Regions from separate parts of the Rhodovulum sp. MB263 genome, predicted to be linked through region 3. Evidence: riboswitches for the same ligand, from Rfam matches in the RefSeq annotation. Region 3 holds a riboswitch; each other region holds the start of a gene.
The links. A riboswitch is a leader RNA that binds a small molecule or an ion and turns the genes downstream of it on or off. The one in region 3 is predicted to bind cobalamin.
Positions count from the first base shown of each region.

Region 1 (4,204 bases), 1.2 Mb from region 3:
CAAGACGGTGGGAGGCGCGGCGCAGACGGCCTGTCGCGGCGTGGAGCGGGTGCGGTCCCGCTTCATCCTCGCCCTGGCGGCGGCAAATCTTGCCTGGCTGCCGCGAATACTGGCGATTTGAGGGCGGAGACCCCCGACCAGCATGCCGCGTGGCGGGAAGAAGGCGGATAGGAGCAGCGCAATGGCAGGAACGGAGGAAGCCGTTCCGACCAATCGACTATTTCAGCACCCTGTTAGGCCTCGCGCCCTTGGTCCGAAGCCGCGATCTGGGAGCTCGTCGCCCCCCATCCGGGCAGATCGAGCCTGCTGCTGCTGACCCGGTTCGACAGGCTCGCCTCCGCAACGACCGCAAGCGGGTATTGCACCCGGTCCATCGCAGAACCGCCGGGCCGGTCGCGGAGGTCCTGCCGATCGCGCCGACCGCGGCGCGCGGCGCCTCGTCCGGCTGGGCGGCAAGCGGGGCAGAGGCGCTTGGCCCCGCCCTGAGGCAGATCCCGCGCGGGATCGGCGGCGGGCCCCGTCAGGAGGCGGGACCGATGCGGCTAGACCCGGCCTGGCGTGTCGCTGGTCGCTCCACCGCTGCCCCCGTTTCCTGCCGATCGGTTTGCGCCCCGGCACGGTGCCGCCCGCGCCCGGACCAGGTCGATGCAAGCCGCACCCGCCGCCCGCATCCGGGCCGCAACGAGGGCTCGGGCCACGCGCCGCACCCGACCTGAACGGTCGGCCCCATGGCCCCGGCGGCCCCCGCAATTTCGGAGACGCCCTCCACAGATGCCCTTCACCGTTCCCATTCAGGCCATGAAGACCCCAATTCCCGGTTGCCGCGCCATCGCATTCGTCGACCTTCCGACGCGGCTGGGGCCGAGGCCTCGGGCCGAAAAGCCCCAGCCGCGCGCATATTTCTATGCAGTTTATCTCCGCGGCGCCCTGCGTCTGGACGATCAAGCCACCGCCTTGACCGAGGTCTCCGGCACCGGGCAACCGCCCCGCGATGCCACGCCGATGCGCTATGGCGAAATCGAGATTTTCGTGCGGGCGTCCCGCGATCCCGACGAAGCGCTCTGCGCCCTGGTCGGACCGGATACCGGGGTCGAAGCCGCGCTGTCTCAGAGGCGCAAGGCCATCGCCGAGATCGCGACCGCAGCCGCCCGGCACCAGACGCGGCGCAGCGAATAAGGCTGACATCTCCGGTCCCATTCCCCTGAAGGCGCGAAGACCTTCTGCGACAGCTCCGGATCCGGCGGCGTCAAAAGCCAGCCCGATGCCCCGCTGACCGAAATCTCCGGGACGATCCCGCCACGCGAGGTGACGCGCGCCGCTGGCAACGGCCAGAAGAACCGGCGGCTGGTCGTGCGCCGTCATATGCCGCGCATCGGCCGACCCGACCCGGCCCGGCCGCCCGAACCGCGACGCCGCTTCTGGCCGAACCGCCCGATGCGCAGGGCGACCGCGACGCGCCGCCTCTCGCCGCCTTTCAGGACCCGGTCCGCAGCCTTGTCGCCGCCCATCCGCCGGTCGCCACGACACCACCGGCCTTCCTGATCGCCCCGACCGGGACTTTCTGTCCGGTCGGGGCGATCCGCGCGGCCGCCCGGCGTGACCGGAGCTCTCCCGGACCCGCCACCCCGTCCGACCGCGGCAGGACGGACGGGGCAGCCCCCGCCGACGACGACCCGCTGGGAGCACGCCACCGCCGGGCTCCGGCTGCGCGCCTGACGCATCGTCGACGCGATCGGCAATCCGGACCTCAGCCACAGACTGACCGGCTTCACCACGCCGGGGCAGCCCGCCCTGCCCGCCGCCGCCCAACCGGAGATCGCCTGTGCGATCCTGCGTGCGCCGCCGTCCCTGGCTCTGCTGCCGGTCCGGGTCGCCCATGGCAGCGAGGCCGCACTACTGCTGACGCCCGGCACCGAACCGGCCGCAATCGTCGCAGCCTGCCGCCCCGGCGTCCCGCTTGACAGGTCCGGAGGCCCGGATTAACCGAAAACTGTCTTGGTTCGCCCGGCGACGGGCGATGAAAAGGGAACGCGGTGCGGCCTCGCAAGGGGCTCATGCCGCGGCTGCCCCCGCAACTGTAAGCGGCGAGCGCGGCTGATCGTGCCACTGGGGATGTTCCCCGGGAAGGCCAGCCAAGCGACGACCCGCAAGCCAGGAGACCTGCCAGGACGATCACCCAGCCGGTCCGCGGGGCGCGCGACGGGCGGCGGCAAATCCGCAGTGGTGACGCTTTCACCGTCTGCGGAAAGCGTGTCTTTCCAAGGGCCTCTCGACAATACGGGCCGCATCGCGGTTCGACAGACCGGAACGGACATGACCAGATCCAGCTTCTGCCTCGGGCTCGGCCTCGCCGCCCTCGCGCCCCTCCATGCCCTCGCCGAGGATCTCGACGACAGCCTCCTTCTCGACGAGATCACCGCCAGCGCCAGCCTCACCCCCGTCGCCACCAACCGGACCGGCGCCACGGTCGAGACCCTCGACCGGGATCAGATCGCGGCGGGCGGGCAGAATCTGGGCGAGACCCTCGCCACCCTGCCGGGCGTCACGATCGCGCAGAATGGCGGGCTTGGCCAGACCGCCACATTGCGCATCCGCGGATTGTCCAACGGCTATATCGCCACGCGAATCGACGGCATGGATTTCTCCGATCCATCCGGCATTCCGCCCTCGCTGCAGTTCGGCATCCTCACCCCCGGCCTCGCGTCCCGCATCGAGGTTCTCAAGGGCTCGCAATCGGCGCTTTACGGCGCCAACGCGATCGGCGGCGTCATCGACATGACCAGCTGGCGTCCCGATCGCCCGGGCCTGTCGGGACGGGCCGAGGTCGAGGCGGGGACCTACGGCACCTATTCCGGCACGCTGAGCTTTGGCAATATGACCGATCGCGGCCAGATCGCCCTGACCATGTCGCATGTCGAAACCCATAGTTTCTCGGCCCGGGACGGCAATAGGGAATCCGACGGCTTCGATCAGGACCTGATCCTGCTTTCGGCAGAATTCGATATGACCGAGCAGCTGACCCTGGGCTTTTCCGCCCTCTATTCCGACAACAAGACCGATTATGACATAGGCGCCACGGATACCTCGCCGGTAACTAAATCATCCGAAACCCTGAAGGGGGTCCGGGCCTTCGCCGGTTTCTACATCGGCAAGGTGGAAAACGAACTGGCCTTTGCCTGGACCCAGACCGAGCGGGGCTACAATTCTCCGGGCTGGAGCCCAAACTCTCTCACCGGCAAACGCCGCACGCTGTCCTATCTCGGCTCGGCCGACCTGACCGAGGCCGCAAGACTGTCCTTCGGCGCGGACTGGTCGGAACAAGAAGCAGACATCTCGTCCGGGAACTTCAATACCGAGAGCACCGCCGTTTTCGGCGAGCTGCAATATGCCCTCAGCGACGCGGCCGACCTGTCCCTCTCGCTCCGCCATGACGACTATTCCGATTTCGACAACCAGACCACGGGTCGCCTGGCGCTGGCATGGCGGCTCGAAGACGACCTGATCCTGCGCGCGGTCTTCGGCACCGGCTATCGTACGCCGCCGCTCTACCAGCTTTTCGACACACTTTACGGCAATCCGGACCTCAAGCCCGAAAGCAGCCGCAGCGCAGAACTCGGCCTCGAGAAACGCTTCGGAACGAATGGCTTCGTCAAGGCCACCCTGTTCCATACCGAAATCGACGATCTCATCGGCTATGACGACGTCACCTATGTGACGAAACAGGTCTCCGGCACCACGACCTCGAAAGGCATCGAGCTTTCGGCCCGCCATGCCCTGTCGCAGACCGCCCATATCTTCGGAAACTACACCTATACCGATTCCCGGGGCTCGGAAGGGCGCAGCATCCATGTGCCCCGCCACGATCTCATGCTCGGGATCGACACCGCCCTCGGAGACAGGGCCAACGCCCGCCTGACCCTGCAGCGCAGCACGGACAGCGTCGACAGCGAGGGCGCGCTGGACGATTATACCCTGGCGGGGGCGATGGTCAGCTATGCCCTCACCGACAGCTCCGAGGCCTATCTGCGCGTGGAAAACCTGTTCAACGACGATTACCAGACCTTCCGCGGCTACAACACCTCCGGCCGCGCGCTTTATGTGGGCCTGCGTGCCTCCTTCTAGCGCGATCCGCCTCGCCGCGGTCCTGGCCCTTGCCGGGACCGCGGCGCTGGCCGACCCGCCCGGGCGGGTGGTGTCGATGAAT
Region 1 is NZ_CP020384.1:3,291,149-3,295,352, forward strand. Features, by position in the region: partial or broken gene B5V46_RS15270 (IS5 family transposase) at 1-121, shown strand, start outside; gene B5V46_RS19900 (hypothetical protein) at 955-1,176, shown strand; cobalamin riboswitch at 1,980-2,183, shown strand; gene B5V46_RS15280 (TonB-dependent siderophore receptor) at 2,314-4,122, shown strand; gene B5V46_RS15285 (ABC transporter substrate-binding protein) at 4,097-4,204, shown strand, end outside.
Region 1: it holds a riboswitch for cobalamin, as region 3 does, so the genes downstream of both, B5V46_RS15280 (TonB-dependent siderophore receptor) here and B5V46_RS03130 (ABC transporter substrate-binding protein) in region 3, are expected to answer to the same signal.

Region 2 (4,204 bases), 700 kb from region 3:
CTGGCGCTGCCGGTCGTGCTGCTGGAAATGGGCGGACATGTGGCGCCCGGTGCCCGCGAGGCGCTCGCCGGGATCGTCTCCGAGACCGGTCTGCGCATCGTCTCCTTCCTGCTGACCACCGCGATCCTCGCCGGTCCCGGCCGCGCCTTCTTCGTCAAGGGCGTGCCGCTCCTGCTGAAGGGCGCGCCCGACATGAATGCTCTGGTCGCGCTCGGCACCGCCGCCGCCTGGGCCTATTCGACCCTTGCAACCTTCGCCCCCGGCCTGCTGCCCGAAGGCACGGCGCATATCTATTTCGAGGCCGCCGCGGTCATCGTCACCCTGATCCTGATCGGCCGCAGCCTCGAGGCCCGCGCCCGCGGCCGCACCGGCGAGGCGATCCGGCATCTTCTGGGCCTGCAGCCGCGCAGCGCCCGGGTGGTGACCGAAAATGGCCTCGAGGAACGGCCCGTCGAGCAACTCGCGCCCGGCGATCTGATCGAGATCCGGCCCGGCGAGCGCATCCCGACCGATGGCGAGATCGTCGAGGGCCAGGGCCCGGTCGACGAATCGATGCTGACCGGCGAGCCGATGCCGGTCGACAAGGCGCCCGGCGACGCAGTCACGGGCGGCACCGTCAATGGCGCCTCCGCGCTGAGATTCCGCGCCACCCGGGTCGGCCGCGATACCGCGCTGGCCCAGATCGTGGCGATGGTCGAGACGGCGCAGGGCGCCAAGCTGCCGGTGCAGGCGCTGGCCGACCGGATCACCGGCATCTTCGTTCCCGCCGTCCTCGTCGTCGCGGCGCTGACCGTGGCGCTCTGGCTGATTGTCGGTCCCGACCCGGCGCTGGGGCTTGCGCTGGTCGCGGGCGTCTCGGTGCTGATCGTCGCCTGTCCCTGCGCCATGGGGCTGGCCACGCCGACCTCGGTGATGGTGGGCACGGGCCGCGCTGCCGAAATGGGGGTTCTCTTCCGCAAGGGCGATGCGCTGCAAAGCCTGTCGGGCGTCGCGACGGTCGCCTTCGACAAGACCGGCACCCTGACCGAGGGCCATCCCGAACTGACCGGTATCCGGCTGGCCGACGGCTTTGAAAGGGACGATGTCCTGGCCGCTGCCGCCGCGCTCGAGGCCCGCTCGGAGCATCCGCTTGCCCGCGCCATCCTGGCCGCCGCGCCAGATCATCCCGAGGCCGAAGGGGTCGAGGCGTTGCCCGGTTTCGGCGTCCGGGGACGGATCGGCGGCCGTGACGTCCTGGTGGGCGCCGAACGGCTGATGGCGCGCGAGGGCATCGCGCTCGGGCCCCTCGAGGCCGAGGCCGCGACGCTGGCCGCCACGGGGGCGACGCCCGTTTTCGTGGCCATCGACGGAGGGGCGGCGGGCGTGCTGGCGCTGGCCGACCCGATCAAGCCCTCGGCGCGCGCGGCGATCGCGGGGCTCCACCGGATGGGGGTCGCGACCGCGCTGATCACCGGCGATACCGAGCCGACCGCGCGCGCCGTCGCGGCCGAGCTTGGCATCGACCATGTCGTGGCGGGCGTTCTGCCCGGCGGCAAGGTCGAGGCGCTGGAGGGGCTTCGCGCCGAGGGCCCGGTCGCCTTCGTCGGCGACGGGCTGAATGACGCGCCCGCACTGGCCGCGGCCGATGTGGGGCTTGCCATCGGCACCGGCACCGATGTCGCCATCGAGGCGGGCGACGTGGTGCTGATGTCGGGCGATCCGCAGGGCGTGGTCAATGCGCTCCATGTCAGCCGCCGGACTCTGGCCAATATCCGCCAGAACCTGTTCTGGGCCTTCGCCTATAACGTCGCGCTGATCCCGGTGGCGGCAGGCGTGCTCTATCCGCTGAACGGCCTTCTCCTGTCGCCGATGCTGGCCGCGGGCGCGATGGCCTGCTCGAGCCTCTTCGTGCTGTCGAACGCGCTTCGGCTGCGCGGGCTCGGCCCGCTGGAGGCCGGGTCATGAATATCGGCGACATCTCGAAGGTCACCGGGCTGCCGGCCAAGACCATCCGCTATTACGAGGAGATCGGTCTGATCCGTCCGGCCCGGGGCGACAATGGCTACCGGCATTTCTCGGAAACCGACCGGCACAACCTGACCTTTCTGGGCCGGGCCCGGTCGCTCGGCTTCTCGATCGAGGAATGCCGGGCGCTTCTGGCGCTTTACACCGACAAGGAGCGCGCCAGCGCCAATGTGAAGCAGATCGCCCGCGTCCATCTGGCGCAGATCGAGGCCAAGATCGCCGAGTTGCAGGCGATGCGCGCCACCTTGGCCGAGCTGGTCTCGGCCTGTGCGGGCGATCAGCGTCCCGATTGTCCGATCCTGAAGGGGCTGGCGGGCGAGGGCTGAGCCCGCTCAAAGGGCTTTGACAATGCGCGCCGATGGGCTAGGCAGGAGCGACTTCGGTTCCGGCCGGGAAGGCCGGATAAAAGGGAACGCGGTGCGCCCTCTCAGGGGCAACTCCGCGGCTGCCCCCGCAACTGTAGGCGGAGAGCGCGGCTGACAGATGCCACTGGGCCAGGGCCCGGGAAGGCCAGCCAAGCAAGGACCCGCAAGCCAGGAGACCTGCCGGAGCGACGATCACCCTTTCCGGGCGCGGGGCGCGCCCCGGAGCGGCCAGCCCGCAGCGGTGAGACAGATCACCGTCCGGGGAGCTGGCCCGATCCCGCCGCGCCCCGGACCGCCCGCAAGGGCAGGGAAGGGCAGGGCGATGGACGATCCGGAGACAAGACCGGCCGACCAGGACGGAGCGCGCGCATGAGGGGGCAGGGGCTCTTCTGGGCGCTTGCGCTGCTGGTGGCGGCGCTTTTCGGGCTGTCGCTGCTGATCGGTCCGGCCGGGTTGTCGGTCGGCGACAGCCTCTCGGCGCTGCTGGCCGGGCGCGGTGAGGCGGCGGTGCTGGTCATGCGCGAGATCCGGCTGCCACGCGCGATCCTTGCCGTGCTGGTGGGTGCGAGCCTCGGGCTCTCGGGTGCGGCCCTTCAGGGCTACATGCGCAACCCGCTGGCCGAGCCCGGTCTGATCGGCGTCTCGTCGAGTGCCGCGCTGGGCGCGGTGCTGGCGCTGCAAACGGGGCTCGCCTCGGCGCATGTGCTGGCGCTGCCGGCCTCGGCGCTGACCGGCGCGCTGATCGCCGTCTCGCTGCTGCTGCTTCTGGCCGGACCGCGCGGTGGGGCCTTCACGCTGATCCTCGCGGGCATCGCCCTTTCGGCGCTGGCGGGCGCGCTGACGCAACTGGTGCTGAACCTCTCGCCCAATCCTTACGCCACGGCCGATATCGTCTTCTGGCTGATGGGTTCGCTGGCCGACCGGTCCTTCACCCATGTCTGGCTGGCGCTGCCGCTGACGCTTCTGGGCTGGTTGATGCTGGCCGGGCTCGGCCGCGGGCTCGATGCCCTGACGCTGGGCGAGGATGCGGCGGCGGCGCTGGGCATCCGGCTCGGGCGGATGCGCCTCGCGCTGGTCCTGGGTGTCGCGGCCTCGGTGGGCGCGGGGGTGGCGGTCGCGGGCGCCATCGGCTTTGTCGGTCTGATCGTGCCGCATCTGCTGCGCCCGCTGGTGGGCGCCCGGCCCGGGCGGCTGCTGGCGGCCTCGGCGCTGGGCGGCGCGGCCCTTCTGCTGGCCGCCGATATCGGCGTGCGGCTGGTGCTGCCCGACCGCGATCTCAAGCTGGGCGTCGTGACCGCGCTGATCGGGGCGCCGCTGTTCATCCGGCTGATCTACCGCACCCGGGCGGAGGCGGGCGCATGACCGAGCTTGAGCTTTCGCATCTGACCGTCCGGCGCGGCGCCTGCCCTGTGGTCGACGATGTCACCGCGCGGCTGTCACCGGGCGACTGCGTGGGCCTTGTCGGTCCCAATGGCGCGGGCAAGACCACATTGATGCGCGCAGCCCTCGGCCTTCTGCCGCACAAGGGCACATCGAGCCTCGCGCGCCTCCCCGCGCCCGAGCGTGCCCGCACCGCTGCCTGGCTGCCGCAAACGCGCGAGATCGCCTGGCCGGTCAGCGTCGAGACCCTGGTCGCGCTTGGCCGCACGCCGCATCTGGGGCCGGGCCAGCGTCCCGGACCCGCCGACCGTGCCGCCGTTGACGCCGCGATGGCCCGCCTCGAACTTGGCGGTTTCGCCACGCGCTGCGCGACCGAGCTGTCTGGGGGCGAACAGGCGCGGGTGCTGATCGCCCGGGCGCTGGCGCAGGAGGCGCCGATCCTGATGGCCGACGAA
Region 2 is NZ_CP020384.1:1,345,833-1,350,036, forward strand. Features, by position in the region: gene B5V46_RS06455 (heavy metal translocating P-type ATPase) at 1-1,944, shown strand, start outside; gene cueR (Cu(I)-responsive transcriptional regulator) at 1,941-2,330, shown strand; cobalamin riboswitch at 2,368-2,569, shown strand; gene B5V46_RS06465 (iron ABC transporter permease) at 2,739-3,731, shown strand; gene B5V46_RS06470 (ABC transporter ATP-binding protein) at 3,728-4,204, shown strand, end outside.
Region 2: it holds a riboswitch for cobalamin, as region 3 does, so the genes downstream of both, B5V46_RS06465 (iron ABC transporter permease) here and B5V46_RS03130 (ABC transporter substrate-binding protein) in region 3, are expected to answer to the same signal.

Region 3 (4,204 bases):
GATGATGGCAGAATGACGGACCGGTCGGTCTTCGCCGCACCCCGTCCTGCCGGCCGGAACGAGCGGCTGGGCATCACCTTGCGGGTGCTCTCGACCCTCGCATTTGCCATGATGGGCGTCTGCGTGAAGGCGCTTGGCGACGCCGTCCCGCTGGGACAGGTGGTGTTCTTCCGCTCGGCCGTGGCCCTGCTGCCCTTGATCGCCTTCCTGTGGTGGCGCGGAGAGTGGCCCCGCGGGCTGGCGACGTCCCGTCCCATGGGACATATCGGTCGCTGCCTGATGGGCGCGGTCGCGATGTTCACCTCCTTTGCGACGATCCGGCTCCTGCCGCTGGCCGAGGCGACGATGCTGTCCTATCTCGCGCCGGTGATGCTGGCCCTGCTGGGCTGGGCTCTGCTCGGAGAGAGGCCGAGCGCAGGCCGGATCGGCGGTGTCGTGCTCGGCCTTGCCGGAGCGGCGGCCTTCTGCCTGCCCGCCTTTGCCGGGGCCTTGCCCGACAGCGGCGCCCTGGGCGTGGCCCTGGGGCTTTTGACCGCGGCTCTGACGGCCGGTGCGCTGATCCAGGTGCGCCGACTGACACTGCTGGGCGAAGGCGCCGGAGCCATCGCCTTCTGGTTCGCCGTGGTCTCGGCCCTGATCGGCCTTGCGACACTGCCCTGGGGCTGGGTCTGGCCCGGTCCGGCAACACTCCTGCTGTTGATCGGAACCGGGCTGGCGGGCGGTATCGCCCATATCCTGATGACGCTGTCCTTCAGCCATGCCGATGCCTCGGCACTGGCCCCCTTCGAATATCTTTCGGTTCTGTGGGCCGTGGCGCTGGGTTTTGCCTTTTTCGCCGAACTGCCGGGCCTGGCCTTCCTGCTGGCAGGGCCATTGATCCTGACAGGCGCCTTCGTCGCCCGCCCGGCACGGCGGCAATAGTCCCCGCGAGCTTTGAAGGGCGGCGCCTGTCCTTCCGGCATCCGGACGCCCCTGCCCGGCTCGCCCCGAGCGCAACAGACCGCGCCGGAATAGCGGTTGCGGGCAAAGCCGATGAGGCAGGTCTTCGACCGCGCCGCGGATGCGGCAATAAAGCCACGGAAAAAGCCGTGGAGCGGTCCGGCGAGGCGGATCCGGGCTCCGGTCGCACCCGCGCGGGGCCGCTCCAGCCCGGCGCCGCTCGCCCCGAGCGCATCAGGCGGCGGGACCGCCAAAGGAAGGGCTTTCGTCGTTTCAGGACAGTGACGCCCCGACAGAACGGACAGGCCGCGAGCTCTCGAGGTAAGGTTTTCCGGAATGACGCCTGCGACCGGCAGGCAGTTGACCCGATAGGGGTTTCATGCTCTGTGCTCGGTCGCCGGTTTCCCGTTTGGGAATGAAAAGGGAATTCGCCGCGGGCCAGATGTCCCGCGAACCGAAACTGCCCCCGCAACTGTAGGCGGCGAGCGGCGGTCCGACAACGCCACTGGGCATCTGCCTGGGAAGGCCGGACCGGCGGACGACCCGTCAGTCAGGAGACCTGCCGGCATGAAACCACCATCAACCGGGCGGGGTTGCCCGGGGAAAGGGATGTTCATGCCCGGATCTTTCGGCCGTGCTCAGCCAGGCGCGTCTTGCGCCAGCCAAAGAACTGACATCCGCCCAGCCCGCAAACCCCGGGGCCCGGAAGCCAATTTCCGGAGAGTTTCCATGAACACCAAGACTGCCTTCCTTTCGGCGGCCCTTATGGTCTGCGCGGGCATGGCCCAGGCCACCGACTATCCCCTCACGCTGGAGAATTGCGGCCAGACCCTGACCTTCGACGCCGCCCCCGCGCGCACCGTCACCGTCGGCCAGGGCACGACCGAGATCCTTTACCTGCTGGGTCTCGCAGAGCGGGTGAAGGGCACCTCGGTCTGGTTCACCGATGTCCTGCCGCAATTCGCCGAGCTGAATGCCGGGATCGCGCGGCTGGCCGACAACGATCCCAGCTTTGAGAGCGTGGTGGCCGCGCGGCCCGATCTGGTGACCGTACAATACGAATGGCATATCGGCGCCCAGGGCATCGTCGCCACCCGCGAGATGTTCCATGATGTCGGCGTGCCGACCTACGTTCTGCCCAGCGACTGCGCCGGCAAGGATAACAGCCGCGGGTCGGACGGCACCCGGACCGAGATGTTCTCGACCGACTCGATCTACCGGTCGATCGAGGAACTGGCGCGGATCCACGATGTCGGGGAGCGGGGCGCGGAACTGATCGACGAGCTGAAGGCACGCGAGGCCGCAGCCATCGCACAGGCCCGGGCGCTGGATCTGCCCGAAACGGCCTCGGCGGTGTTCTGGTACTCGTCCGCCGAGATGGACATCGACCCCTATGTGGCCGGGCGGAAGGGCGCGCCGGGCTACATGATGCAGGAGCTCGGGATCGAGAATGTCGTGGCCTCCGACGAGGAATGGCCGACCGTGGGATGGGAGAGCATCGCCAGGGCCGACCCGACGGTGATCGTGCTGGCCGAGATGACGCGCCGCCGCTTTCCCGCCGACGATGTCGAGAAGAAGCTTGAGTTTCTCCGCACCGATCCGGTTGCGAAGGAAATGACGGCGGTCCGGGAAAACCGGATCGTGGTGATGGACGCCCAGGCGATGGATGCAACGGTGCGGGCGATCTACGGGCTGGAGGAGCTGTCCACGGCGCTGGCCGGATTCGATCTGAGCAAATGAGGTCCGGCGCCCGTCGGGCCCGCTGGCACTGGGGGTGGATCGCCCCCCCGGTGCTGCTGGCCGCGCTGATCGCCGGAACCGCGATCGGCGAGACCCGCATACCCGCCGCGACCGTGTTCCAGGTGCTGGGCAACAAGCTGTTCGGCACCCTCTACCCGGTTGCGCGGATCGACGAGGGCATCGTCTGGAACTACCGCCTCGCCCGCGCGGTGGTGGCGGCCGCCTGCGGGACGGGGCTCGCCCTGTCGGGCGTCGTGCTGCAGGCCCTGCTGAGGAATGCGCTGGCCGATCCCTATCTGCTGGGGATCTCCGCCGGGGCCTCGACCGGCGCGGTTGCGGTCACCGTCGCCGGGCTCGGCGCGGGCGCGCTCTCGCTGTCGACAGGCGCCTTCGCCGGGGCGCTTCTGGCCTTCGTCATGGTCGCGACCCTGGCGCGCGCGGCAGGCGGCGGCACCGGGCTGCAGGCCGCGGGCGTGATCGTACTGGCCGGGATTGCGGGGGCACAGCTCTTCAACGCGATGACCGCCTTCCTGATCGCGAAATCCGCCAATGCCGAACAGGCCCGCGGCATCATGTTCTGGCTTCTGGGAAATCTCTCGGGGGCGCGCTGGCAGGACAGCCTGATTGCCGTGCCTGCCGCGGCCTTGGGGCTTGGGGTCTGCCTCTGGCATGTGCGCAGCCTCGACGCCTTCACCTTCGGGGCTGACAGTGCGGCCTCGCTCGGCATCAACGTGCGCCGGGTGCAGGCGGTGCTGATCGGGACGGCGGCTCTGGTCACCGCGCTGATCGTGTCGCTGGTTGGCGCCATCGGCTTTGTCGGGCTGGTGATCCCCCATGCGATGCGGTTCCTGGTGGGCGGGCGGCACCGGCTGCTGGTGCCGGCCTCGGCGCTGGCGGGCGCGGTGTTCCTGATCGCGGCGGATATCGTCTCGCGCATCCTGATCCCGGGACAGGTGCTGCCCATCGGCGTGATCACCGCGCTGATCGGCGCGCCCGCCTTCGCGGCGATCCTGATCCGGGGGAGGGCCCGGAAATGATCCTGAGCGGGGAAGGCCTTGGCTGGCGGGTACAGGGGCGCGCCATCGTCTCTGACATCACGCTGTCGGTCATGCGCGGCGAAAGGTTCGGGCTGATCGGCCCGAACGGGTCGGGAAAGTCGAGCCTGCTGCGGATGCTGGCCGGTATCCGGGCACCAAGCGAAGGCGAGGTGCGGCTGGAGGGGCGCCCCATGAGCCGCCTTCCCCGCCGCGAGGTCGCGCAGCGGGTGGCGCTGGTGGAACAGCAGGCCGAAACGACCGAGCGGATCACCGTCCGCGACGCGGTCGAGCTGGGGCGCACGCCCTGGCTCTCGGCCCTGCATCCGTTCTCGGACGAGGACGAGGCCGCGGTCGAGGCGGCGCTGATCGCCGTCGGCATGCAGGATTTCGCCGCCCGCCACTGGCATACGCTTTCGGGCGGCGAGCGGCAGCGGGTCCATATCGCCCGCGCGCTGGCGCAGCGGCCCGGGCTGCTGATCCTCGACGAA
Region 3 is NZ_CP020384.1:641,051-645,254, reverse strand. Features, by position in the region: gene B5V46_RS03135 (DMT family transporter) at 13-921, shown strand; cobalamin riboswitch at 1,321-1,521, shown strand; gene B5V46_RS03130 (ABC transporter substrate-binding protein) at 1,669-2,679, shown strand; gene B5V46_RS03125 (iron ABC transporter permease) at 2,676-3,716, shown strand; gene B5V46_RS03120 (ABC transporter ATP-binding protein) at 3,713-4,204, shown strand, end outside.

Region 4 (4,204 bases), 1.7 Mb from region 3:
GGCGGTTTCAGCGGCAGCTTCGGCGGCAGCCCGAGCGGCGGGGCTGTCGAGGATCGCCGCGACCTCCTCGGCGCTCATGGTGAATTCGGCGACATGGCCCGCACCCAGATCGGCGCGGAAGACATGGGCCACGGCGCGCGTCGGGCGGAAGGTGAACAGACCGTCGGCATCGGTCATCGTCTCGCCGAGGCGGTTGCCCTCGGGATCGAACACCCCGACCGGGGCATCGACGGCCATGTCGCCATTGGAAAAGCCGACCTCGCCCTCGATCAGGGCCCCGCTGGGATAGGCGGCGGCGATCACCTTGTGCGCGAGCGCGGGCATGGGCGCCAGAACAAGCGCCAGGGTCAGGAAAATCGGGCGGATCATCGGGCGGGTCCTTGCAGGCTGAGAAAGAGATCGGGCTTGACCTGGATGGCCAGATAGACGGCTGCGGCACTCAGCAGGCCCTCGATCGCCATCACCGGAACATGGGCGAGAAAGACCAGCTTGGCCGCCGGAAGAAAGGCCGCACCGCTGAGCGCGAGGGCGACACCGACAAGCGCGGCGGTCAGCGCGATGGCCAGCGCGCCGCCGATACCGCCCCAGATCGCGGCGGTCCGCGGACTGCCGGACGCGATCCCGCGCCGGCAGAGGTAATGCACGATCACCGCGGGCAGCGCGATGTTCAGGGTATTGACCCCCAGCACCGTCAGCCCGCCGAAACCGAAGAAGACCGCCTGGAGCAGAAGCCCCACGAACAGCGCGGGAAAGGCGGCCCAGCCGAGCACCAGCCCGGCCAGACCGTTCAGGATCAGGTGCACCGAGGACGGGCCGATCGGCACATGGATCAGCGAGGCCACGAAGAAGCTGGCCGAGAGCATCCCGGCGGCGGGGATCTTCTCGAGCGTCAGATCGCGCAACCCGCGGGCGACGCCTCCGGCCGCCAGCACCGCACCGCCGATCACCACGGGCGCCGCCAGCGCCCCGTCCACGATATGCATGGCCCCGCCCCTATTTCAGATCGAAGGCGCGGATCCAGAGGACCGCATCCTGGCTGAGTTCCTTGCCCTCATGTTCGGTATCGGGCCCGACCCCCAGCGCGGCAAAGCCCCAATAGCCCGCCTTCGGCACGCCGAAGGTGAAATAGCCGTTCTCGTCCGTCACCGCGACAACCGCGCCGCCCGGCAACGGCCCCGCCGTCGCGGGCTTGGGCGCGCCCGTCGCCATGTCGGGCTCGGCCGCCATGTATTCGATCTCGATCTCGGCACCCGCGACCGGAGCGCCCTCGGACAGCACCCGCCCGGTGAAGGTCGAGCCCGCGATCACGTTATAGGGTTTGACCAGCGGCAGGATCTCGGCCTTGAGCCCCTGCGGGCCGTCCCAGTCGGTGGGCATCTGGCCGCGGTTGACGTAGGTCTTGGTGATCTGCTGGATGTAGATATCCTCGGAGTCCTCGTAATAGGGCGCGGGCACCGTCACCAGGACGTAATCGCCCATCCGCTTGACCGGCAGGCTGCCATCCCATGCCACAGCCTCGTTCAGCGGACCGCGAAAGACGGTCTGGCTGAGCGTCGGCTTGAGGTCGATCCGCTCGCCGCGATGGATGGCGTAGAATTCCAGCGGCTCGCCCATATCCATGACCGGCCCGCTTTCCTGCGGATGCCAGAAGATCAGCTTGACCGGCACGTCGCCGGGCGCGTCGATGAGGCTTTGCTCGGTATAGGCCAGCTGGAAATGCGCCGCCGCGACCCCGGGAACGAGGGTCAGTGCCAGCGCGGCGGTTACGAGATTGCCGTGGAAGATCAAGGTCGTTGCCTTTCAACATGAGCGGCCGGACAGGCCGCGGGAGAAAGGACGAACGGGATGAGAGGCTCGGAGCGGCCGGGCTGCGGCCGAACCGGGCCAGACGCGCACCCCGGCGTCCGGTGGAAACCGCCTCCCTTGCGGGGAAACGGGCGGCCGGCAGGTCTCCTGGCTTGCGGGTCTCAGCTTGGCTGGCCTTCCCGGGGGCCTCCCCAGTGGCGTTCTCAGCCGTGCTCGCCGCTTACAGTTGCGGGGGCAGCCGCGGAATTGCCCGTCCCTTCGGACGGGCGCACCGCGTTCCCTTTTCACGTCCGGACCCTCGGGCCCGGGCGAACCGGTCACGCATCCGTCATTGCAAGCAGCTCGGGACTTGTCAATCGGCACAACCGCCGCGCGGCCCGGGTTTGACGCGGCGGCCCCGCCCGCTAAGCTGTCCCCGACACGCGCAAGGAGCCCCCATGACCGACGAGACCGCCGCCGCCACCGATACCGCCCCCACCAATACCGCAGCCGACGACGCCCGCCATGCCAGCAAGATGGCCAAGAAGAAGGCCGCGCGCGACAAGATCATGGCCGGGAAATCCGGCGAGAAGGGGCTGATCCTGGTGCATACCGGCACCGGCAAGGGCAAGTCCTCCTCGGGCTTCGGGATGATCCTGCGCTGCATCGCCCATCAGATGCCCTGTGCCGTGGTCCAGTTCGTCAAGGGCGCCTGGGATACCGGCGAGCGGCGGCTTCTGACCTCGCATTTCGGCGATCTCTGCCAGTTCCATGCCATGGGCGAGGGCTTCACCTGGGAAACCCAGGACCGCGCCCGCGACATCGCCGCGGCCGAAAAGGGCTGGGAAAAGGCCAGGGAGCTGATCCGCGACCCCGAAATCCGCATGGTACTGCTCGACGAGATCAACATCGCGCTGCGCTACGGCTATCTCGACCCGGCCGAGGTGGTGGCCTTCCTGCAGGCCGAGAAGCCGCCGCTGTCGCATGTCGTCCTGACCGGGCGCAACGCCCCCGAAGAGGTGATCGAGGCGGCCGATCTGGTGACCGAGATGACGCTGGTCAAGCACCCGTTCCGCTCGGGCATAAAGGGCCAGCCGGGCGTCGAGTTCTGAGCCGCGCTTGACATCCGCAGGGCCCCGTCCGACACCCCCTGCCGAAAGTCGCAGGAGCCGCCATGACCCTTGACCGGACCCGGAGCCGCTATCCCGACCTGCCCCCCGGCGATGCGGCCCCGCCGATGCCCGAAATCTCGGTACCGATGCTCGACCCGGTGCCGCCGCGCCGCGCGAAGGCCCTGATGCTGCAGGGCACGAGTTCGGATGTCGGCAAGAGCCTCCTGGTCGCAGGGCTCGCCCGCGCCTATGCGCGGCGCGGCCTGAAGGTCGCGCCCTTCAAGGCGCAGAACATGTCGAACAATGCCGCCGTCGCCGCCGACAGCGACCTGCCTCCCGGCCCCGACGGCACCGCCCCCAGGGGCGAGATCGGCCGCGCCCAGGCGCTTCAGGCGCAGGCCGCGGGGCTGCCCCCCTCGATCCACATGAACCCGGTGCTGCTGAAGCCGCAGGCCATGGTCGGCTCGCAGGTGGTGCTGCGGGGCCGTCCGCTGGGCAACTGGCCCGCGCGGCATTACCACAAGCTCAAGCCCAAGCTCCTGCCCGCGGTCATGGACAGTTTCAACCGCGTCGCGGCCGGGGCCGATCTGGTGCTGGTCGAGGGCGCGGGCGCGGGCACCGAGACCTATCTGCGCAAGAGCGACATCGCCAACATGCGCTTTGCCGAGGCCGCCGATCTGCCGGTGATCCTCGTCACCGACAATGACCGGGGCGGCGCGATGGCGGCCGTGGTGGGCTCGTGGTGCCTGCATACGGCGGCCGAACGCGCCCGCATCGCGGGCTATCTGGTCAACAAGTTCCGCGGCTATTTCTCGCTTTACGAACCGGCCTGCGCGACGATCACCGAACGCACCGGCTGGCCCTTCCTGGGCGTCGCCCACTGGTTCGAGGGCGCCGCGCGGCTTCCGGCCGAGGATGCGCTGGCGCTCGAGCGGCCGGCCTCGGGCGGCGGTACCGGACTGGTGATCGCGGTGCCCCATATCGCGCGGATGGCCAATTTCGACGATCTCGATCCGCTGTCGGCCGAGCCGGGCGTCGATCTCCGCTGGGTCCGCCCGGGCGAGCCGATCCCCGCCGAGGCCGATCTGGTACTGCTGCCGGGCTCGAAGACCACCCGGCCCGCGCTCGACTCGATCCGCGCCAATGGCTGGGACATCGACATCCTCGGCCATCTGCGCCGGGGCGGGCGGGTCGTGGGCATCTGCGCCGGGTTCCAGATGCTGGGCCGGAAGGTGCGCGACCCCGACGGCATCGAGGGCCCGCCGGGCGAGACCGAGGGGCTGGGGCTTCTGGATATCGAGACCGAG
Region 4 is NZ_CP020384.1:2,316,987-2,321,190, forward strand. Features, by position in the region: gene B5V46_RS10810 (hypothetical protein) at 1-369, opposite strand, end outside; gene cbiM (cobalt transporter CbiM) at 366-983, opposite strand; gene B5V46_RS10820 (DUF4198 domain-containing protein) at 994-1,788, opposite strand; cobalamin riboswitch at 1,926-2,139, opposite strand; gene cobO (cob(I)yrinic acid a,c-diamide adenosyltransferase) at 2,244-2,897, shown strand; gene B5V46_RS10830 (cobyric acid synthase) at 3,044-4,204, shown strand, end outside.
Region 4: it holds a riboswitch for cobalamin, as region 3 does, so the genes downstream of both, B5V46_RS10820 (DUF4198 domain-containing protein) here and B5V46_RS03130 (ABC transporter substrate-binding protein) in region 3, are expected to answer to the same signal.